DNA from 3 places in the Micromonospora sp. NPDC005205 genome. Region 3 is predicted to be linked to each of the others. Evidence: predicted binding sites of a transcription regulator. Region 3 holds the regulator's gene; each other region holds the start of a gene.
The links. Region 3 encodes HrcA, which represses chaperone genes, less so after heat shock. Its sites were predicted from a motif close to GGTTNGCACNCTCNNNNNGAGNGTGCNAACC; they were not measured.
Positions count from the first base shown of each region.

Region 1: the regulator HrcA is predicted to act here: its motif matches at 2,346-2,376, upstream of groL (chaperonin GroEL).
Region 2: the regulator HrcA is predicted to act here: its motif matches at 3,294-3,324, upstream of groES (co-chaperone GroES).

Region 1 covers NZ_JBEXHV010000003.1:217,235-224,793, reverse strand. Annotated here, with positions in the region: gene ABZU43_RS08425 (GNAT family N-acetyltransferase) at 1-521, opposite strand, end outside; gene ABZU43_RS08420 (cold-shock protein) at 847-1,050, shown strand; gene ABZU43_RS08415 (hypothetical protein) at 1,147-2,298, shown strand; gene groL (chaperonin GroEL) at 2,568-4,190, shown strand; gene ABZU43_RS08405 (hypothetical protein) at 4,247-4,495, opposite strand; gene ABZU43_RS08400 (GNAT family N-acetyltransferase) at 4,574-5,512, opposite strand; gene ABZU43_RS08395 (S8 family serine peptidase) at 5,570-7,559, opposite strand, start outside.
Region 2 covers NZ_JBEXHV010000023.1:100,730-108,288, forward strand. Annotated here, with positions in the region: gene ABZU43_RS29465 (ATP-binding cassette domain-containing protein) at 1-129, opposite strand, end outside; gene ABZU43_RS29470 (substrate-binding domain-containing protein) at 244-1,332, opposite strand; gene ybaK (Cys-tRNA(Pro) deacylase) at 1,512-1,991, opposite strand; gene ABZU43_RS29480 (methyltransferase domain-containing protein) at 2,002-3,198, opposite strand; gene groES (co-chaperone GroES) at 3,458-3,772, shown strand; gene groL (chaperonin GroEL) at 3,843-5,483, shown strand; gene ABZU43_RS29495 (molybdopterin-dependent oxidoreductase) at 5,619-7,382, shown strand.
Region 3 covers NZ_JBEXHV010000019.1:45,071-52,629, reverse strand. Annotated here, with positions in the region: gene hemW (radical SAM family heme chaperone HemW) at 1-1,128, shown strand, start outside; gene ABZU43_RS27155 (DUF4870 domain-containing protein) at 1,195-1,821, opposite strand; gene hrcA (heat-inducible transcriptional repressor HrcA) at 2,047-3,069, shown strand; gene dnaJ (molecular chaperone DnaJ) at 3,145-4,290, shown strand; gene ABZU43_RS27140 (16S rRNA (uracil(1498)-N(3))-methyltransferase) at 4,292-5,026, shown strand; gene ppk2 (polyphosphate kinase 2) at 5,031-5,942, opposite strand; gene ABZU43_RS27130 (SDR family oxidoreductase) at 6,012-6,773, opposite strand; gene ABZU43_RS27125 (histidine triad nucleotide-binding protein) at 6,871-7,230, shown strand; gene ABZU43_RS27120 (serine hydrolase domain-containing protein) at 7,257-7,559, shown strand, end outside.

The sequences.
Region 1 (7,559 bases), on a different contig from region 3:
CTGCGCATCTGTAGCTCGGTCAGGGCTGGGATGTTCGGGTGGGGGACCCGTACCCCGGTGTCCTTGAAGCCCAGGCGCTGGTAGGCGTGGTAGGCGCGGTCGTTGCCGACCACCACCTCCAGCAGCAGTTCCGGCCGGCCACAGGCCCGCGACCAGGCGGCCACCCCGTCGATCAGCTCGCCGAGTAGGCCACTGCCGCGCCAGGTCGGCGTGACGTACACGGCGTAGATCACGGTCAGTCCCGGTTCGTTCGGGTGGGTCGTACCACCGGCGTGCCCGACCAGCCGGCCGCCAGGGTCGGCGACGAACTGCGCGTTACCGGCACCGGCCGAGGTGTACGCGACCCGGGCGGCGAACTCGTTGTGCGGTCGGGCCGCCGCGTCCGCCAGGGTCTCCAGGAAGGCCAACGGCGCGTCGGCCAGCATCTCCAGGCGCAGCGCCCGCATCCGGGCGGCGTCCTCCGGCCGGACCCGGCGGATCTCCGCGAGCCGCACTGCCGGCGGGCCCATGTCGGTGGTCATGTCCGCATGCCTACCACAGGGCAGGGATGGCGTTTCGCGAGCTGGGCCCGATCGCCGTCATCTCGGGGTCGCCCGGCGACCGTCCCTGCATCTCGCAATGACGCGGGCGAATCCGGTGGCTCGGGAACCCGGCCGATCAGCGCGGCCGGTGCGCCTCGGAGTGTGTCTGTTTTGTGGCCGTGCGCGGCCGTCAGTCCTCGTGTAGCGTGCGATTTCGATCACCTTTCTCAATGGCGGTCATCGATCGCTGAGTCGGTGGTCCGGGGCGCCCGGCCGTGCCGTGCGCCGAGTCAGGCAACGCCGGGCAGAGTGAGGGAAGTGCACAGTGGCACAGGGCTCCGTGAAGTGGTTCAACGCCGAAAAGGGCTACGGCTTCATCGCCGTCGACGGCGGGCAGGACGTTTTTGTCCACTTCTCCGCGATCGAAATGGACGGCTACAAGGCGCTGGACGACGGTCAGCGGGTCGAGTTCGAGATCACCCAGGGCCAGAAGGGCCCACAGGCAGAGCACGTACGCGTCATCGACTGAGCTTTCCTGGCCGATCGGCCCCGTGAGTCGGGGCTGCGGCAGGGGCGCGCACCCGGGAAGATCGTGAACCGTTCCAGCCGATGCTGAGGAGCGTTCATGACCGACCAGCCACCCCCGCCCACTCCGTCCTCCGGGCCGGGGGAGCCGGACCCGTCCTCGCCCGCCGGCAGCCCCGGTCACGCCGGTCCGCCGCCCGGCTGGGGGCCGGGCACGCCCCCGGCCGGCCCCGCCGGTCCGCAGCCCGGCTGGGATCCCGCGCAGGGTGCCTGGGGTGCGGCCCCGCCACCGCAGGGCTGGGCGTTCCCGCCCACCGGGGGCTACCCGCCCGGGTCGGGTCCCTACGGCGGGCAGCCGTGGTACCCGGGGCCGCCGGTCGGCTGGTATCCGCCCGGTTACGGGTCCGACCCGAACGACGCCCTGGTCACGCCGCCCGGCGCGGGTATCGGCGGCTGGTTCAACCGGTGCGGGGGAGCGCTGCGCCGGGGCTGGCGGCAGTTGGTGCCGATCATGCTGCTCACCCAGGTGCTGCCCGCGGCGGTGCTCTCGGTGGTCTCCCTCGGGCTGGACCCGTCGGCGAAGTGGTCCGCCCAGGCCGGATCGACGTCGACCCCCGCGCTGCCGGACAATTTCGTCGCCGAACTGCTGAGCCTCCTGGTCCTGTTGCTCGGCGGCAGCCTGGTCGTCGGGTTGGTGCAGGCCGTCGGGTGGGCCGCCGGCACCTGGGTGATCACCCAGCAGGCGGCCGGTCAGCCGGCCAGCCTGGAGTCCGCGCTGCGCTACGGCCTGCGTCGGGCACTCGGGCTGTGGGCGTGGACCCTGCTGGTCAGTCTGCTCATCGGCGTCGGTGTCTGCTTCTGCGTACTGCCGGGCATTTACCTGGCCTTCGCGCTGAGCATGGCCGGCCCGGTCTATCTCTTCGAACGGCACAACCCGATCGGTCGATCGTTCCGGATGTTCCACGACCGGCTTGGCCTGCTGCTCGGACGGGTGGCCCTGGTGGCCGTGGCGGTGATCGTCGGCACGCTGATCCCCGGTGCCCTGGAAGGGATCGGCACCGGCGCGCTCGGAACGGACCCGTTCTCCTCGGCGGGTACCGCAGCCGGGGCGGTGGTCGTGATCGCTATCACCGCGGTGTTGGCCCTGCCGGCCCACCTCGCCCAGATGGTCGGTCTGCTGGTGACGTACGTCGAGCAGCGTGCCCATGAGGCGCCGGTGAACAGCGCTGGACTGGCCGCGGAACTCGGCTGAGCGGCGGCATCGTGCTTGCACTCGGCAGGGGAGAGTGCTAAACAAGTCATTGGCACTCGCGTACCGTGAGTGCCAACGGTCGGGACGGTGGGGCCAGGTTGTGCCGGTGTGGAGACACCGGGGCAGCACATGGCCGGTCGTCGCGGGCTATCCGGCCCGGCCGAAGGACGTCGTCGTCGCCTGGTGGCGACGTCCCGAGTGTGTACACCAGGCGGCCCATCCGGGACACACACTCGGGTGGCCGTGAGTGTCCAGGAGGACAACACCGTATGGCAAAGATGATCGCGTTCGACGAAGAGGCGCGCCGCGGCCTCGAGCGTGGCATGAACCAGCTCGCTGACGCCGTAAAGGTGACCCTCGGCCCCAAGGGCCGCAACGTCGTGCTCGAGAAGAAGTGGGGTGCCCCCACCATCACCAACGATGGTGTGAGCATCGCCAAGGAGATCGAGCTCGAGGACCCGTACGAGAAGATCGGCGCTGAGCTGGTCAAGGAGGTCGCCAAGAAGACCGACGACGTTGCCGGTGACGGCACGACGACGGCGACCGTCCTGGCCCAGGCCCTGGTTCGCGAGGGCCTGCGTAACGTGGCCGCCGGCGCCAACCCGATGGCCCTGAAGCGGGGCATCGAGGCTGCCGTCGCGAGCGTCTCGGAGGAGCTGTCCAAGCTCGCCAAGGACGTCGAGACCAAGGAGCAGATCGCCTCCACCGCCTCCATCTCCGCTGGTGACAGCACCGTCGGCGAGATCATCGCCGAGGCGATGGACAAGGTCGGCAAGGAAGGCGTCATCACCGTCGAGGAGAGCAACACCTTCGGGCTGGAGCTGGAGCTCACCGAGGGCATGCGCTTCGACAAGGGCTACATCTCGGCCTACTTCATGACCGACCCGGAGCGTATGGAGGCCGTCTTCGACGACCCGTACATCCTGATCGCCAACAGCAAGATCTCGTCGGTGAAGGACCTGCTCCCGATCCTGGAGAAGGTCATGCAGTCGGGCAAGCCGCTGCTGATCATCGCCGAGGACCTGGAGGGCGAGGCCCTCGCCACCCTGGTTGTCAACAAGGTCCGTGGCACCTTCAAGTCGGTCGCCGTCAAGGCACCGGGCTTCGGTGACCGCCGCAAGGCCATGCTGACCGACATCGCCATCCTCGCCGGTGGCCAGGTCATCAGCGAGGAGGTCGGCCTCAAGCTCGACGCCGCGACCGTCGACATGCTGGGCCGCGCCCGCAAGGTCGTGGTGACCAAGGACGAGACCACCATCGTCGACGGTGCCGGTGACGCCGAGCAGATCCAGGGCCGGGTCAACCAGATCCGGGCCGAGATCGACAAGAGCGACTCCGACTACGACCGCGAGAAGCTGCAGGAGCGGCTGGCCAAGCTGGCCGGCGGCGTCGCGGTCATCAAGGTCGGCGCGGCCACCGAGGTCGAGCTCAAGGAGCGCAAGCACCGCATCGAGGACGCCGTTCGCAACGCGAAGGCGGCCGTCGAAGAGGGCATCGTCCCGGGTGGCGGCGTCGCGCTGGTGCAGGCCGGCAAGACCGCCTTCGACAAGCTCGACCTGGTCGGCGACGAGGCGACCGGTGCGAACATCGTCAAGGTCGCGCTGGACGCCCCGCTGCGGCAGATCGCCGTCAACGCCGGCCTTGAGGGCGGCGTCGTGGTGGAGAAGGTCCGTAACCTCGAAGCGGGTCACGGTCTGAACGCCGCCAACGGCGAGTACGTCGACCTGCTGGCCGCGGGCATCATCGACCCGGCCAAGGTGACGCGTTCGGCGCTGCAGAACGCCGCTTCCATCGCGGCGCTCTTCCTCACCACCGAGGCTGTTGTCGCGGACAAGCCGGAGAAGACCCCGGCTGCCCCGGCTGGCCCGGGTGGCGGGGACATGGACTTCTGAGTCCAGTTCCGACACCGAACGGGGCGGGCCGCTGACGCGGTCCGCCCCGTTCGTCGTCAGGTCGGCAGTGGGCGCTGGTTGCGCCGCTTGTGTGCCCGGCTGTACGGCGGGAGCAGCTGGATCGGTGCGTCCACCATCTCCTGCGACTCCTCGGCCACCGGCGGCTCGCCGTCGGTGGTCATCTCGGCCAGTTGCTCGGCGTCGCCGTAGTCGAGCCTGTCGAACGGCAGTTGGCCGGGGAGTTCACCCACCGGTTTCCAGGTGATCGGCGGGCCGTCCTCGGTCTGGTTGTCATCCGTGGTCATGGCTGCCTCCTCTACCGAAACGGTAGGGGGCGTCGTTGGCCGATGCGGGCGAATGGATCTATGTCCTGTTTGCCCCGGTTATCCCCCGGACAGGGTCCGCCGGTACAGGAAGAAGACCCGCTCGATCCGCGCACCCGCGCTGCCCGAGTAGAACGGCACCGGTCCTACCCAGCCGATCTGTGCCCGGTCCAGCCCCGCCGCCCGCTGGTCGCGCAGGCAGCGCCGCAACAGCACCCCACCGATGCCCGACCCCTCCGCGGCCGGTGCGGTGCCCATCGGCCCGAACCAGCTCGGCCGGGACGACCCGTACGCGGCGAAGCCGAGCACCTCGCCGTCCCGCTCCGCCAGGTGGCAACCGGCGTCGGCGCGCCCCACCGAACCGGCCAGCTCACCGTCCCACGTTCCGCCGAAGGTGGACCGGGCGAACGCGGCCAACGCTGGAAGGTCCGCCAGCTCCGCCCGGCGTACCGTGATGCCCTGGTCGGCCAGCCGCCGCTCCGTCGCCTCGGTGGACCGCAGTGCCGGCGACCCGTCGTACGACAGGTCCGCGGTCATGTTCCAGGCCGTCCGGTCCTGCTGGTAGCCCAGCGCGAGGGCGGCGCAGACCGCCGGCGTGTAGCGGACGTCGATCCCCGGCCACGCGTAGTACGGCGGGTTCCCGGCCAGCAGCACCTCGGTCGCCCCACGGTCGGCGAGCACCCGCTCGGCCCGCTGGAGCAGCGCCCGGCCGACGCCCCGACGCCGCTGGTCCGCAAGGACCGCGACCAGGTCGACGTGGCCGATCCCCGGCTCGACCGACGACACCGAGCAGATCAGCACCCCCACCAGGTCCGCACCTCGGTACGCGCCCAGCCCGACCACGGGCCGGTCGGCGGCGGCGGCCCGGGTCCAGAGCACGTCCACGATGGAAGCCGCCTCGGCGGAGTCCTCGGGCAGGTCGAGCGCCTGCTGGCAGAGCTGTACGACGCTGGTGACCAGGTCGGCGGTCAGCTTGGTGACGGTGATCTCGGCGTCCATGGTCGCCGACCCTAGATCACCGGATGTCCAGCCGCATCCTCGCCCGTGGGGCGACGATCACCCCTGGGCGGCGCGAACGGCGGCGTAGGCGTCGACCTCGCCGGCGCCGGTGACGTTCGCCGGAGCGCCGCAGGCGTCGGAGGGACTGTCGGAGCGATAGGTGGGCGTCACCTCAGTGGCGGTGTCCCGCAGGATCTGCCGGGTCCGGGTCACGTCGCCGACCAGCGCCGGGTTCGCCGACCACATCAGCGCGACCACCCCGGCCACCTGCGGCGTCGCCATCGACGTGCCGTCCAGCTCGGCGTACGTGCCGCCCGGCATGGCCGACACCACACCCACCCCCGGTGCCAGCACGTCCGGTTTACCCGAGCCGCCCGGCACCGGCCCGCGCGACGAGAACTCGGCGACGCGCCGCTGGTCGTCCACCGCGCCCACTGTCAGCACATCCGGGTAGGGGGCGGGCGGATCGTCGATCGACGCGCACCACGGGCCGGTGTTACCGGCCGCGGCGACCACGAAGATCCCGGCGGCGTCGAGGGCGGCGGTGGCCGGCCGCAGAACGCGCTGGTCGCAACCCTCGATGGGCGGGCAGCCCCACGAGTTGGTCAGCACCTGCGGGGCGCGCTCCGGACGGCCGTCGGTGAACGGGTCGCCGCCGGCCGGGAAGGGCGCCAACATGAACTGGAGACAGTCCAGGTAGTGCGCGGGGCTGCCGAGGTTGCGGTCCAGGTTCACGCAGCCCACCCACTGCGCGTCCGGGGCCACCCCGATGCCGTCCCGCCCGACCGCGCTGCCCACCGTGTGGGTGCCGTGCCCGCCCTGGTCGGTCGGGCTCCGGGTGTCGTCCCACGGGTCGAACCAGGAGTCGTCCCCACCACGGAACCCGGCTCGGAGCGCCGGATGGCCGCCGTCCACCCCCGAGTCGGAGCTGCCGACCACGATGCCCGCGCCGGTGACCCGAAGTTGGGACCACACCCGGTCGGCGCCGATCTGACGGATGTTCCACTCCGGGCCGGTCGGCTTGGGCAGGGTGCCCCGGCTCTGCCCGGCCGGGGCCGGCAACGGTCGCAGGCGCTGGCTGACCAGCACCCGCGCCACCTCAGGTCGGCGGGCGAGCCAGGCCCGCACCGCCGGGCCGCCGTCCACCTCGACCGCGTTGACCAGGTAGTACGACACCGGGTCGAGCCGCAGCCGGTTCAACCCCCGGAGCAGGTCGCCCTGGCTCTGCTCGGCGGTCGTCACCAGCCGCCGGTAGACCTCCGCCGCGCGGGCGTCCCGTCCGGGCCGGCCCGGCGCGGCGGCCGGGAGACCGCTCAGGTCGGCCTGCGTACGCAGCACCACGAACAGCCGCTCGCCGTACAGGCCCGGCTGGCCGGGGCCGAGGTCGACCGCCCCGAACGCCACCAGCAGCACCACGGCCGCCAGCGCGGCGACGCGCCTGCTCGGGGTGCGGGCCGTCGGCCGGGCGAGCAGCACCGCGTACCCGATGGCGACCAGGACCGCGACGGCGAGCCCGACGCCGGCGGCGGCCGCCACCCAGAACGGGATGTCCCGGGTGCCGACCAGCAGCAGGCTGATCTCCTCCGGGTCGCTGAAGGCCAGCGGACCGAGCGCGGCCAGGCCCACGAGCCAGCCGGTCGCCGCTCGGCCGGCGCGCACGGCCTCAGCCGGGTCGGTTGTGGGCCGTCGGGTCGCGGCCCGAGGCGCGGCCTCGGCCGGCTCGGCGTTGGGCCGCCAGGTCGCGGCCCAGAGCGCGGCCAGCGCGAAACCCACCGGCGGCAGGGTCAGCAGCGCGGGCAACTGCGCGCCGGACTGCCCGGTCCCGGCCGCGAGCAACAGCAACGCCACCCCGGCGACCAGACCGCCGACCAGCACCAGCCGAGCCGGCCGGGGTGGTCGCCCAACAGCGAACTGGGCCCAGAAGGGGGCGTCCAGCAGAGTCGCGGCAAGCAGCCCGAGCGCGGCGGCCGCCACCAGCGCGAGAGCGGTCTCCAGGAGGCCACCGAGCGCGCCCAGCCAGGCCCACGGCAGCAGCATCGCCAACCCG
Region 2 (7,559 bases), on a different contig from region 3:
GGCGCCGTTGTCGCCGACCAGTGCGGTCACCTCGCCTGGGTGGACGGTCAGTGCGACGTCGCGGAGCACCTGGACGGGACCGAAGCTCTTGTCGATCCCGCGGAGTTCCAGCAGGGGGGTCGCGGACACGGGGGTCTCCTTCTTAAGGGAGGGTCGGGGCCCGTCCGGCGGGCGCCGCCCGGCACGGGAGGGTGCTCCCGTGCCGGGCGGCGGTGGTCGTTCCGGCGGGTACTGCGGCGTCGGTCAGCTGATGCCGGCTTCGGCGCAGAACTTGGCGTACGCCGCGGTGCAGACCTGCTCCTTGGTCGCGTAGCCGTCGGCGATGACGTCCTTGACGTTGTCCTTGTAGATGGCCTTCGGGGTGAGCAGCACCGAGGGGACGTCGCGGTCACCGTCCTTCACCGACTGGCCGGTGTCCTTCTTCTCGCCCTTGGCCAGCGCGATGGCCAGGTCCGCGGCGGCCTTGGCCTCTTCCCGGACTGCCTTGTAGACGGTCATGCACTGGTCACCGGCGAGGATGTTCTGCAGGCCCTCCACGCTGGCGTCCTGCCCGGTCACCGGCACCTTGCCGTTGATCTTGTTCTTCTTCAGGATCGAGATGGCGGCGTTGCCGAGAGTGTCGTTGGCGGCCAGCACGCCGTCGATCTTGCCCTTGGTCGCGGTGAGCTGCTGCTCGAAGATGGTCGCGGCGGTGGGGCCGTCCCAGCCCGGCACGGCGTCGTCCGGGCCCTTGGTGTATTCCTTGGAGTCGAACTTCGGCTTGAGCACCGAGTCGTATCCGGCCTTGAACAGGGTGGCGTTGTTGTCGGTGGGGGAGCCGTTCAGGTATGCCACGACCGGGTTCTTGGCGTTCTTCTCGGTCAGGCACTTCGCCAGACCCTCGCCCTGGAGCTTGCCGACGGTCTCGTTGTCGAAGCTGACGTAGTACTGGGCGGAGCCGCCGAGGGTGAGCCGGTCGTAGTCGATGGTGGCGATGCCCTGCGACTTGGCCTTGTCGAGCACGGCCTTGCCGGTGCCGGAGTCCAGGTTGACGATCATCAGGGCGGTGACGCCGCCGGTGATCATCTGGTCGGCGATGGTCTGGAAGGCGGCCTTGTCGTTCTGGGCGTTCTGAATGTCGGACTGGACGCCGGCGGCCTTGAACGCCTCCTCCAGGAAGCGGCGGTCCGCCGTCTCCCAGCGGGGGGAGGACTTGCTGTCCGGAAGGATCACGCCGATCTTGGGGGTCTTTTTGGAGTCGGTCGAGCCGGTGCCGGAGTCGTCGCCACAGGCGGTCAAGCCGCCGGTCGCGAGCAGGCCCACGGCGGCGATGGTGAGGATCCCCTTACGCATGTGCAGGGTCCTTTCGGAGGTGGGGGAGGTGTTGTTTTGTTGTGTCCGGCAACGTATTTCGCGTCACACCGGCTCCACAAGACCGCGCAGGTGCATAGTTTGTTGGGAGCGATAACAATTCAGCAACGCGACTGTTACTCCGCGGGTATCCCACGGGGGAGTCGACGTAACGACTGTCGTCAGTGGGTCTGCAACGGCGCGGTGCGGGCGTCGGTCAGCGCCACCAGATCCGCCGCGGCCAGTTCGAGTTGCAGACCGCGCCGACCAGCCGAGACGTAGATCGTCGGGAGATCCAGCGCGGATTCGTCCAGCACGATGGGCAACCGTCGACGCTGCCCGAGCGGGCTGATCCCACCGCGTACGTAACCGGTGGCCCGCTCGGCGACCGCCCGGTCGGCCAACGCCGCCCGCTTACCGCCGACCGCAGCCGCGAGAGCCTTCAGATCCAACTCGCCGGTGACCGGAACGACCGCCACGGTGAGCGCGCCGTCGACGTCGGTCACCAGAGACTTGAACACGCGCTCCGGTGCCACGCCGAGCGCCACCGCCACCAACGCGCCGTAGTTCGGGGCGTCCGGCGCCACCCGGTACGGATGGGTGCGATGCGCGATGCCGCGCTTGACCAACAGTGCCGTTGCCGGCGTGCCCTGTTCCGCCACGGCGACGACGCTAGTCGACCGGCCGGCCGATCAGCACCGTCGGTGCGCCGCCGACCCGGGTGAGCACCAGACTCGCCGCCGCGTCCCCAGCCAGCCGCAGGTCCCGCCGGAGTTGCTCCGGGGTGAGCGCCGAACCCCGCTTCAGGATCTCCACCCGGCCCACCCGGCGGTCGCGCAGCAGCGCCCGCAGGCGCTTGAGCGAGAACGGCAACACGTCGGTGATCTCCAGGCAGCGCGCGTACGGGGTGCGGACCGGCTGGTCGGCGTAGAGGTAGGCGATGCTCGGATCGCCCAGGTTGGCGTCCAGTTCGCTGGCCAGTTCGGCCACAAGGTGCGCGCGCACCACCGCCGGGTCCGGGTCGTACAGGTAGCGACGCGGCGGCCCGACCGGTGCCTCGGCGGCGCCCGAGCCGGTGAGCTGGTGGCTGTGGGCCTCGGCGCCCCGCTGGCGGTAGAGGGTGGCGCGACGGGGCACCTCCGCCAGCTCACCGCACCAGAGCGCGGCCTCGACCAGGTCGCCGTCCACGCCGACCCACTCGGCCTCCGCCCCGGCCGGGATGAGCGAGTGGTCCAGGCCCGGCGCGACCTTCACCACGGTGCGCGGCACCCGCTCGGCCAACCCGGTGACGAAGTCCCACGGTGGCGAGTAGGCGCGCGGGTCGAAGATCCGCCGCCCGGTGCCGGTGGCGCGGCGGGCCGGGTCGCAGAAGACCCCGTCGACCAGTGACACGTCGAACCCGGTCGCGTCGCCGCACTCGACGGTGAACAGCTCGGTCAGGCCGGCCGCCTCGGCGTTGGCGGCGGCCATCGCGGCGGTCACCGGGTCGGCCTCCACCCCGTACACCCGGATGCCGGCGCGGGCGGCGGCCAGCGCGTCGGCCCCGAGCCCGCACCCGAGATCGGCCAGGGTCCGCACGCCGGCCGCGTGCAACCGGGCGGCTCGACGGTCGGCGACCACCCGGCGGGTTGCCTGCTCCAGGCCGGGGCGGGTGAGGAACATCCCAGCGGCGGCCGAGCCGAACTTGCCGACCGCCCGGTGGCGCAACTCGGCCTGGGTCAACGCCGCCGCGGCCAACGTCGGCGGCACCCCGGTCGCGCGCAGGGCCGACGCCGCGACCAGTGGATCACCGCCGGCCAGGTCGGCCGCCGCGGTGAGCGCGGCCGACCCCTCAGGGGTACGCAGCGCCGCCAGCTGATCGAGATCCACCCGGCCATTGTCCCGTCCGACTCGGAAAACTTGGCTGGCGGGGCGCGACGCGCTGGCACTCTCCTTGACGGAGTGCTAGCCACGGAATAACCTGCGATTAGCACTCTCACCCTGAGGGTGCCAGCTTCCGGGTCTCACGACCCGGGTGCGCACGCCAGGCGGACCGGCACCCGCGACGACGGCCCCGCCCGGTGGCATGAGGCAGATTGACGATGGTCAGCCCCGCTGGCCAGCAACGAAACCAGTACCCCAGGAGGGTATGCCCGTGACTACCGCGACCAAGGTTGCTATCAAGCCGCTCGAGGACCGCATCGTGGTCCAGGCGAACGAGGCTGAGACCACCACGGCGTCGGGCATCGTGATCCCCGACACCGCCAAGGAGAAGCCGCAGGAGGGCACTGTCCTCGCTGTCGGCCCGGGCCGCGTCGACGACAACGGCAACCGGGTTCCGGTTGACGTGCAGGTCGGCGACACCGTCCTTTACTCGAAGTACGGCGGCACCGAGGTCAAGTACGCCGGCGAGGAGTACCTGGTGCTCTCCGCCCGCGACGTCCTCGCGGTCATCGAGAAGTAAGCAACCGATCAGTGCCACTGCCCCGGTCCGGCTCGCCGGGCCGGGGCAGTGGCACTTCGAAGGGACATTAATGGCGAAGATCCTGAGCTTTTCGGACGACGCCCGGCACCTGCTGGAGCACGGTGTCAACGCCCTCGCGGACGTGGTCAAGGTCACCCTCGGCCCGCGCGGGCGCAACGTCGTCCTGGACAAGAAGTTCGGTGCGCCGACGATCACCAACGATGGTGTGACCATCGCCAAGGAGATCGAGCTCACCAACCCGTACGAGAACCTTGGCGCGCAGCTTGTCAAGGAGGTGGCGACCAAGACCAACGACGTCGCCGGTGACGGCACCACCACCGCGACCGTGCTGGCCCAGGCGATGGTTCGCGAGGGTCTGCGCAACGTGACCGCCGGGACCAACCCGGCCGGCCTCAAGCGGGGCATCGACGCGGCGGCCGCCAAGGTCTCCGAGGCGCTGCTCGGCAAGGCCGCCGAGGTCACCAGCAAGGAGTCGATCGCGAACGTGGCGACGATCTCCGCGCAGGACGCCACGATCGGCGACCTGATCGCCGAGGCGATGGAGCGGGTCGGCCGCGACGGTGTCATCACCGTCGAGGAAGGCTCCATGCTCACCACCGAACTGGACGTGACCGAGGGTCTCCAGTTCGACAAGGGCTTCATCTCGCCGAACTTCGTCACCGACCTGGAGAGCCAGGAGTCCGTCCTTGAGGACGCGTACATCCTGGTCACCACCCAGAAGATCTCGGCGATCGAAGAGCTGCTGCCGCTGCTGGAGAAGATCCTGCAGAACAGCAAGCCCCTGCTGATCATCGCCGAGGACGTGGACGGTCAGGCGCTCTCCACCCTGGTGGTCAACTCGCTGCGCAAGACCCTCAAGGTCTGCGCGGTCAAGGCCCCGGGCTTCGGGGACCGGCGCAAGGCGATGCTCCAGGACATCGCGATCTCCACGGGCGCCGAACTGGTCGCCCCGGAGCTGGGCTACAAGCTCGACCAGGTCGGCCTGGAGGTGCTCGGCACCGCCCGGCGCGTCGTGGTCGACAAGGAGAACACCACGATCGTCGACGGCGGTGGCCAGAAGGCCGACGTCACCGACCGGGTCTCCCAGATCCGCAAGGAGATCGAGGCCTCCGACTCCGACTGGGACCGGGAGAAGCTGGCCGAGCGGCTGGCGAAGCTCTCCGGTGGCATCGCCGTCATCAAGGCCGGCGCGGCGACCGAGGTCGAGATGAAGGAGCGCAAGCACCGCATCGAGGACGCCATCGCGGCGACCAAGGCTGCGGTCGAGGAGGGCACTGTGCCCGGCGGCGGCGCCGCCCTGGTGCAGATCCGCTCGGTGCTCGACGACGACCTGGGCTTCACCGGTGACGAGAAGGTCGGTGTCTCGGTCGTGCGCAAGGCGCTCGTCGAGCCGCTGCGCTGGATCGCCCAGAACGCCGGTCACGACGGCTACGTCGTGACGCAGAAGGTCGCCGACCTCAAGTGGGGCAACGGCCTCGACGCCGCCAAGGGCGAGTACGTCGACCTGGTCAAGGCCGGCATCATCGACCCGGTGAAGGTGACCCGCAACGCGGTCACCAACGCCGCCTCGATCGCCGGTCTGCTGCTCACCACGGAGAGCCTCGTGGTGGAGAAGCCGGAGCAGGCCGAGCCGGCCGCCGGCGGCGGGCACGGCCACGGTCACGGCCACCAGCACGGTCCGGGCTTCTGATCCGGTAGCGACACCCGTTCCGGGGCGCACCGCCGTCAGGCGGTGCGCCCCGGGCTCGTTCCTGCGGGCTGCCAGGTCATTACCGAACGCTGACGTTGTTGGCGACCGGGCGAGATGATCGCGCACACTGGGCCGATGAGCACCACGTCACGGCGGTACGCCGCGTTGGCCGGAATCACCGCCGCCGCCGTCGCGATCGGGATCGCCGAACCGGTCGCGGTGTTGACCGGTCCCCGGTCGGCGCCCCTGGTCGCGGTCGGCGGGGTCGTCGTCGACGCCGTCCCCGAATCGCTGAAGCAACTCGCCATCGACCTCTTCGGCACCGCCGACAAGATCGCGCTGCTGGTCGGCACGGCCGTGTTGCTGGGAGGCTTCGCCGCCCTCTTCGGCGTACTGGCGGTCCGCCGACTGGCACTCGGCCTGGCCGGCATCGCCGCGTTCGGCGCCATCGGCGTGGCAGCCGCGTTGACCCGCTCCGGTGCTGACCTCGCCGACGCGCTGCCGTCCCTGGTCGGCGCCGGCCTCGGCGCCCTGGTGCTCTGGCTGTTCATCGGCGGACCGTTCGAGCTGGACCCCTGGTCCTGGTCATCACCCACGCCGCCCGCTGGTCCGGTGTCACAGGCCGGTCCGGGGTCGCAGGCTGGTCCGGGGTCGCAGGCTGGTCCGGGGTCGCAGGCTGGTCCGGGGTCGCATGCTGGTCCCGGGTCGCAGGCTGGTTCGGGGTCAGGGTCGCCCGGAGAGTCGGTGCCGGTGTCCCCGGCAGGGCCGGTGCCGGTGACTCCCGCCGGGCCGACGACGGCGGTCGAAGCGGTCGGGCCTGCCGAAGTGGACCCGGAGTCGCGGCGACGGTTCCTCACCGGCAGCGGAGTACTGCTCGGCACGGCCGTGGTGGCCGGCCTCGGTGGGCGGTGGCTGGCAGGGCGGCGCGGCGTGTCCGCAGCCCGCGACGCGATCCGCCTGCCCGCCCCGGTCGCCCCCGCACCGGCCGTACCGGCAGGCGCGGACCTCTCACTGACGCAGCTCGCGCCGTACGTCACCCCCAACTTCGGGTTCTACCGGATCGACACCGCGCTGGTGGTGCCCCAGGTCGACCCGGACACCTGGCGGCTGCGGATCCACGGACGGGTCGGCAGGGAACGCACCTACAGCTACGCGGATCTGCTCGCCCGACCACTGGTCGAGCGGTACGTCACGCTGGCCTGCGTCTCCAACGAGGTGGGCGGGGACCTGATCGGCAATGCCCTGTGGCTCGGCGTACCCCTGCGAGAACTGCTGGACGAGGTCGAGCCGGACGACGACGCCGACCAGGTCGTCGGCCGGTCTGTCGACGGCTGGACCTGCGGCACCCCCACCGCCGCGCTGCGCGACGGACGGGACGCGCTGCTGGCCGTCGGGATGAACGGCGAGCCACTGCCGGTCGAGCACGGCTTCCCGGTGCGAGTGGTGGTGCCGGGCCTCTACGGCTACGTGTCGGCCTGCAAATGGGTGACCGAGCTGGAGCTGACCCGGTTCGCCGACTTCGACGCGTACTGGGTGCCGCGCGGCTGGTCCCCCCAGGGGCCGATCAAGACCCAGTCCCGGATCGACACGCCCAGGGGACGTAACCGGCTGACCGCCGGCCCGGTGACCGTCGCCGGGGTGGCCTGGGCGCAGCACCGGGGCATCCGCCGAGTCGAGGTACGCGTCGACGACGGCCCGTGGCAGGAAGCCGCGCTGGCACCCACCGTGTCGGTGGACACCTGGGTCCAATGGTCCTGGCGCTGGGACGCCACACCGGGCGAGCACCGGCTCCAGGTCCGCGCGACGGACGCGACAGGTGAAACCCAAACCGAACGTACGCAGGACGTCGTCCCGGACGGCGCCACCGGCTGGCACACGGTCACGGTCACCGTCCGCTGATCCACGGCACGACGTCGCCCGCGCGGGTGCGCCCCCAAATCGGCGGGCCGTGTCGGCGGCGTGCTCTGTGCGGCCGGCGGGGCTGTGTCTGCGGCTGCCCTGCCGGCTCCCGAGACTGTCCATGGGCCGGCGGGCCCGCTGACTGACCGGTCATATCCGGGAGCGCATGCAGATCTT
Region 3 (7,559 bases):
TACGTGCACGTGCCGTTCTGCGCCAGTCGCTGCGGATACTGCGACTTCAACACCTACACCGCGGCCGAACTGGGCGGCGGCGCGAGCCGCGAGGGGTACGCGGACACGGTGCTGGCCGAGCTGAGGCTCGCCGCCCGGGTGCTCGGCGACACTCCGCCGCCTCGGGTCGACACCGTCTTCGTCGGCGGCGGCACGCCGACCCTGCTCCCCGCCGACGACCTGGCCCGCATCCTCGACGGCATCGACAGCACGTGGGGGCTGGCCGCCGACGCCGAGGTGACCACCGAGGCCAACCCCGAGTCGGTCACCCCCGAATCGTTGAAGCTGCTGCGGTCCGCCGGCTACACCCGGATCTCGCTGGGCATGCAGTCCGCCTCCCCGGGGGTGCTGGCGATCCTGGACCGCAAACACAGCGCCGGTCGGGCCACCGCCGCCGCCCTGGAGGCGCGTGACGCCGGGTTCGAGCACGTCAACCTGGACCTGATCTACGGCACCCCGGGGGAGCGCTCCGAGGACTTCGCCGCCTCGCTGGAGCAGGTCGTCGCCGCCGGGGTGGACCACGTCAGCGCGTACGCCCTGATCGTCGAGGACGGCACCCGGCTCGCCGCCCGGATGCGGCGCGGCGAGCTGGCGTACCCCAGTGACGACGTGGCCGCGGACCGCTACCTGGCCGCGGAGGCCGCGCTCGACGCGGCCGGGCTCTCCTGGTACGAGGTCTCCAACTGGGCCTGCACCGAGGAGGCCCGCTGCCGGCACAACCTGCTCTACTGGACCGGCGCGGACTGGTGGGGGCTGGGGCCGGGGGCGCACAGCCACGTCGGCGGGGTCCGCTGGTGGAACGTGAAGCACCCTTCGGCGTACGCCAAGCGGTTGGCCGCCGGGGAGTCTCCCGGCCTGGCCCGGGAGGTGCTCACCGTCGACGAGGCGCACATGGAGGACGTGATGCTCCGGCTGCGGTTGGCCAGCGGTCTCCCGCTGGCGGTGCTCGACGCGGCCGGCCGGGCCGGCGCCGAGCGGGCCCTGGCCGGCGGTCTGCTGGCAGCCGACGAGTACGCCGCCGGCCGGGCGGTGCTCACACTGCGCGGGCGGCTGCTCGCCGACGCGGTCGTCCGCGATCTGCTGCCCTGAGCGGCCCACCGCTCCCGGACCGGGACGGCGGTGAATCGGGCCGGCCGGGGGAGCGGCCGGCCCGGTTCACTTGATGAAGTTGGCAGTCATCGGGTAGCGGTACGGGGTGCCCTCGTTGGCCTTCATGCCGGCGATGATCCCGAACAGGATCTGGATCACCACGACGGCGACGCTGGGCAGGAAGAGCAGGCACCAGCTCACGAAGAGCAGCACGAACGCGATGATCGACCAGAGGATCTGGAAGTTCAGGGCGGCGAGGGCGTGCGCCCGGACGGTCGGCGACTGCTGGCCCCGGGCCAGGTAGGCGATCAGCGGGGCGACGAAGCCCAGCGGACCGAAACTGACCAGCGCGCCGAGCGCGCCGCCGAAGTGCGCGACCAGCGCCCAGGTCTTGTCCTCGTTGTTGGCGTAGCCGCCGCCGGGGCCGCCGTAGGCCCCACCGGCCGGGTAGCCGCCGGGCGGGGGATAGCCCCCGGGCGGGGGGTATCCGCCTGCCGGAGGGTAGCCGCCTGACGGCGGTTGGTCACCGGTGGGCGGCGGATAGCCGCCGGGCGGGGGATAGCCGGCCGGGCCGGGCGCCCCGGACAGTGGTGCGGTGGGCGGCTCGGCCGACGGGTACGGCCCGGGGGAGGTGGGCTCCGGCGGGTAGTTGCCGGGGTCGCCCGACCCGGGAGGGCGAGGAGGTTCAGTCATGGATGTCACGGTAGGTGCCGGTGGCAACGCCGCACCAGAGCGACTTCGCCTCGCTGTGCGGGCCGATCGGCCCAACAGGGTGGCGTGGGCCGCACCGAAGGGTGGCCGTTGATCATCGCGTCGGCGGGCCCGCCGACGTAGACTGGCACTCGTTACAGTCGAGTGCCAGGACGGCCCGGCCGGCCCAGAGCGCCGGCGGCCGACGTGCGACAGGAGGTGCGGAGGATGGGTCTCGACGACCGGAAACTCGCCGTGCTCCGCGCCATCGTCGAAGACTACGTCTCCACCCAGGAGCCGGTCGGCAGCAAGGCGCTGGTCGAGCGGCACCAGCTCGGGGTCTCCCCGGCCACGGTCCGCAACGACATGGCCGTGCTGGAGGAGGAGGGCTACATCCGGCAGCCGCACACCAGTGCCGGCCGGGTGCCCACCGACCGCGGCTACCGCCTCTTCGTCGACCGGTTGTCCCGGGTCAAACCGCTCAGCCCGGCCGAGCGCCGGGCCATCGAGCGCTTCCTGGTCGGCGCGGTCGACCTCGACGACGTGGTGCACCGCACGGTGCGGTTGCTCGCCCAGCTGACCCGACAGGTCGCCGTCGTGCAGTACCCGAGCCTGGCCCGCTCCTCGGTGCGTCACCTGGAGCTGGTGCCGATCTCCACCACCCGGTTGATGCTCGTCATGATCGCCGACACCGGGCGGGTGGAGCAGCGACTCGTGGAGCTGCCCGGCCCGGTACCCGCCGACGACGTCACCGACCTGCGCCGACTGATCAACGAGAAGCTCGCCAACGCCCGGCTGTCCGAGACGCCCCCGCTGGTGCAGGCGCTGGTCGAGGAAGCGCCGCCCGGCCTGCGTCCGACCATGACCACGCTCGCCACCGTCCTGCTGGAGACGCTCGTCGAGCGGCACGAGGAGCGGATCGCCCTCGCCGGCACCGCGAACCTCACCCGGGGCGGCCTGCTCGACTTCCAGGGCTCCCTGCGGCCGATCCTCGAAGCTCTGGAGGAGGAGGTCGTGCTGCTCAAGCTCATCGGTGAGACCGAGCCGAGCACGACCCGGGTGCTGATCGGCGACGAGAACGAGTTCGACAACCTGCGAGCCGCCTCGGTGGTCAGCACCGGGTACGGCCCGGGCACCACCATCCTGGGCGGCCTGGGGGTGCTGGGGCCCACCCGGATGGACTACCCCGGCAACATCGCCACGGTCCGCGCCGTGGCACGCTACGTGGGCGAGTTGCTGGCCCAGAACTGATTGGTCAGGGCCGATGCGGCCGGCTGCGGCCGCCGACCGGCGCAACGCGAGACGAACATGAGGACACGGAACGCAGTGGCCAGGGACTACTACGGCATTCTCGGTGTGAGCCGGGAAGCCTCCGATGACGAGATCAAGCGCGCCTACCGCAAGCTGGCGCGCCAGTTCCACCCGGACGTCAATCCGGACCCGGAGGCTCAGGAGAAGTTCAAGGACATCAACGCCGCGTACGAGGTCCTCTCGGACGACCGTAAGCGGCAGATCGTCGACCTGGGTGGTGACCCGCTCGCCCCTGGTGGCGGCGGCGCCGGCGGCCCGGGTGGCCCCGGAGGCGCCGGCCCGTTCGTCGGTTTCCAGGACATCATGGACGCGTTCTTCGGCGGTGCCGGAGGTGGCGCCCGTGGCCCCCGGCCGCGTACCCGCCCTGGGGCCGACGCGATCCTGCGGCTCGAACTCGACCTGCACGAGACGGCCTTCGGCGTGGAAGCCCCGATCACCGTCGACACCGCGGTGCTCTGCACCACCTGCTCCGGCGCCGGCACGGCCGCCGGCACGCACCTGGCGACCTGCGAGGCGTGTGGTGGTCGGGGCGAGGTGCAGTCGGTGCAGCGCACCTTCCTCGGCCAGGTGGTCTCCGCCCGGCCGTGCACGGTGTGCCAGGGCTACGGCACCACCATCCCGCACCCCTGCCCCACCTGCGCCGGCGACGGCCGGGTGCGGACCCGCCGTTCGCTGACCGTCAAGATCCCGGCCGGTGTCGAGGACGGCATGCGGATCCGGCTGGCCCAGCAGGGCGAGGTGGGCCCCGGCGGCGGCACCGCCGGCGACCTCTACGTGGAGATCCACGAGCGCCCGCACGACGTGTACTCCCGCAAGGGCGACGACCTGCACTGCCGGGTCACGGTGCCGATGACGGCGGCCGCGTTGGGCACCCGGCTGACCATCAAGACGCTGGACAGCGAGGAGACCGTCGACGTCAAGGCCGGCACCCAGCCGGCCAGCACGCTGCGACTGCGCGCCCGGGGCGTGCCGCACCTGCGCGGCACCGGCCGGGGCGACCTCTACGTCCACCTGGACGTGCGGACGCCGACCAAGCTCGACCCGGACCAGGAGAAGATGCTGCGCGACTTCGCCAAGACCCGTGGTGAGGAGGTCGCCGAGTTATCCAAGCAGGGCGGCTTCTTCTCCCGGATGCGCGACGCGTTCAACGGGCACGCCTGAGGTGTCCGCACCGCTGTTCCTGGTGGAGGCGCTGCCCACCGGCGACGCGCTGACCCTGGACGGCCCGGAGGGGCACCACGCCGCGACAGTGCAGCGGTTGCGCGTCGGCGAGGAGTTGCTGCTGGCCGACGGCCGGGGTGGCACGGCCGCCGCCGTGGTCACCGCCGTCGGCCGGGGCACCCTGGAGGTCACCGTCACCTCCCGGGGGTACGCGGACGCGCCGGTACCCCGACTGGTGACGGTGCAGGGCATCGCCAAGGGCGACCGAGGTGAGCTGGCCGTGCAGGCGATGACCGAGGTCGGGGTGGACGAGATCGTGCCCTGGGCTGCCTCGCGCTCGGTGACCCAGTGGCGCGGCGACCGGGGCGTACGCGCCCGGGAGAAGTGGGTGGCCACCGCACGGGAGGCGGCCAAGCAGGCCCGCCGGCCGTGGCTGCCGGTGGTGGCCGGTGCGCCGGACGAGTCCACCGCCACCGTTGCCCGCCGGATCGCCGGTGCCGCCGTCGGGTTCGTGCTGCACGAGGAGGCCGACGACCGGCTCACCACCGCCGAGCTGCCCTCCACCGGCGAGATCGTGCTGGTGATCGGCCCGGAGGGTGGCATCGCCCCGGCCGAGTTGACCGCCTTCGCCGAGGCCGGCGGGCGACCCGTACGCCTCGGGCCGGCCGTGCTGCGCACCTCCACCGCCGGGGTGGCGGCCCTCAGCGTGCTCGCCGCCCGCCTCGGCCGCTGGTGACCGTTCAGGGCCTCGGGAACACCGGTACGACCTCCTCCTCCGGCCCCAGGTCCAGCCCAGCGTTTCCGATGATCTGCGGGTCCGGTGTGCCGACCACGTCGGGGTCCTTGCCGGTGTAGTCGAAGCGGTGCAGCACGTGCCGAATCGCCTCGAGTCGAGCCCGCTTCTTGTCGTTGCTCTTCACCACCGTCCACGGCGCGTCGGCCGTGTCGGTCCAGAAGAACATCGCCTCCTTGGCCTCGGTGTACTCGTCCCACCGGTCCAGCGAGGCGATGTCCATCGGAGACAGCTTCCACTGCCGGACCGGGTCGACCTGGCGGATCGCGAACCGGGTGCGCTGCTCGTTCTGAGAGACGGAGAACCAGAACTTGACCAGCCGGATACCCGAGCGCACCAGCATCCGTTCCAGCTCCGGGGCCTGCCGCAGGAACTCCAGGTACTCCTTACGGCTGCAGAAGCCCATCACCCGCTCCACGCCGGCCCTGTTGTACCAGGAACGGTCGAACAGCACGATCTCGCCGGCCGCCGGCAGGTGTGCCAGCCAACGCTGGAAGTACCACTGGGCGGCTTCCCGCTCGTCCGGCTTGGCGAGCGCCACCACCGACGCGCCACGCGGGTTGAGGTGCTCCATGAAGCGCTTGATGGTGCCGCCCTTGCCGGCGGCGTCCCGGCCCTCGAAGAGGATCACCAAACGCTCGCCGGACTCCTTGATCCAGTCTTGGAGCTTCAGCAGCTCGATCTGGAGCAGCCGCTTGTCACGGTCGTACTCGTCGCGGTCCAGTCGCTCGTCGTACGGGTAGTCCTCGCGCCAGGTCTCGACGGGGGTGCCGTCGGGGCGGAGCAGGACAGGGTCGTCGTCGTGGCCATCGGCCACCCGGTAGTCGGCGGTGAGGTCCAGCAGCGCGGAGTCGGCCATGTCGGTGAGACTTACCCGCCCACGAACCGCCAACCACATCCCTGGCCAGGTGATTTGCCGCTCGCGTCGTCAACTGCGCAGGTACGAGGCGCCGTTGAGGTCGACGATCGTGCCGGAGGCCCACTCGGCCTGCGGCGAGGCGAGCCAGTGCACGGCGGCGGCGATCTCCTCCGGTCTGCCCACCCGGTCGAACGGGCTCTGCGCCCGGATGGCCACGCCCTCCTCACCGCGCAGGTACTCGGTGACCATGTCGGTCGCCACGAAGCCCGGCGCGACGGTGGCGACCGCGATGCCGTACGGCGCGAGCGCCACAGCGAGGGACTGGCCCAGCGCGTTGAGCCCCGCCTTGCTGGCCCCGTACGCCGGCTGGTGCGGCTCGCCGCGGAACGCGCCACGGGACGAGACGTTGACGATCCGTCCGCCGCGTTCGCGCATGTGCTGGGCGGCGCACCAGATGGCGTTGCCGGCGCCGGTCAGGTTGGTCTCCACCACCTGCCGCCAGCGCTGCTGCCACTGCTCGTACGAGGCACCGAAGATCGGGTGCGGGTCGTCGCGGTCGCCGTACGTCCCGGCGTTGTTGACCAGCACGTCCAGCCCGCCGAGCAGTTCGGCGGCCCGGTCGACCATGGCCCGGACCGCGTCCGGATCGGTGAGGTCGGCGCGGACCACCACGTGCCCGGTGCCCGGCAGTTGCGCGCGCAGCTCCTCGGCCGCCTCGGCGGAGTCCCGGTGGTGGATGGCCACCCGGTCACCGCCGGCCGCGAACGCCTCCGCCACCGCGCGGCCGATCCCGCGCGAGGCCCCGGTCACGAGTACCGCCCGATCCGTCATGCCGGCCATCCTGCCTCAGCGTGCCTTCCCCGCGAACAGGCCGGTGGCGGTCGCCGCGCCGGAGTGTCCCCGGCCCGTTGGTCCCTACACTGCTCCGATGGGATCCGACTGCCTGTTCTGCCGCATCGTCGCCGGGGAGATCCCGGCCACAGTGGTCCGGGAGACCGACACCACGCTCGCCTTCCGCGACATCGACCCGAAGGCGCCGGTGCACGTCCTGGTCATTCCGAAGGAGCACTACGCCGACGTCGCCACGCTCGCCCAGGGTGACCCGGCGCTGGCCGCCGACGTGCTGGCGACGTCCGCCGCCGTGGCCGAGGACGAGGGGCTGCTCGGCGACGGTTTCCGGCTGATGTTCAACACCGGCGCGTACGGCGGGCAGGAGGTGTTCCACGTGCACGCGCACCTGCTCGGTGGTGCGCCGCTCGGCCCGATGCTCGCCCGGGACCTGGCGTGACCCCAGGGGCGGCACCCGGCTCTGGGGTGGATGAGCACCTGGCCCGGTTGGTCCGGCGGGTGCAGGCCGAAGCGCGGGTGCCGGCGATCTCCGCGGCCCTGCACCGGGCCGACCGACCGCTCTGGAGCTGCACCGTCGGCGAGACCGGCACCGACAGCCCTCTGGGCGCGGGCACCCAGTTCCGGATCGGCTCGATCACCAAGACGTTCACCGCGGTGCTGGTCCTGCAGTGCCGCGACGACGGGCTGCTGGACCTGGACGACCCGGTGGGCCGGCACCTCGACCTCCCGGCGCACGGCGAGCTGACCGTACGCCGGTTGCTGTCGCAC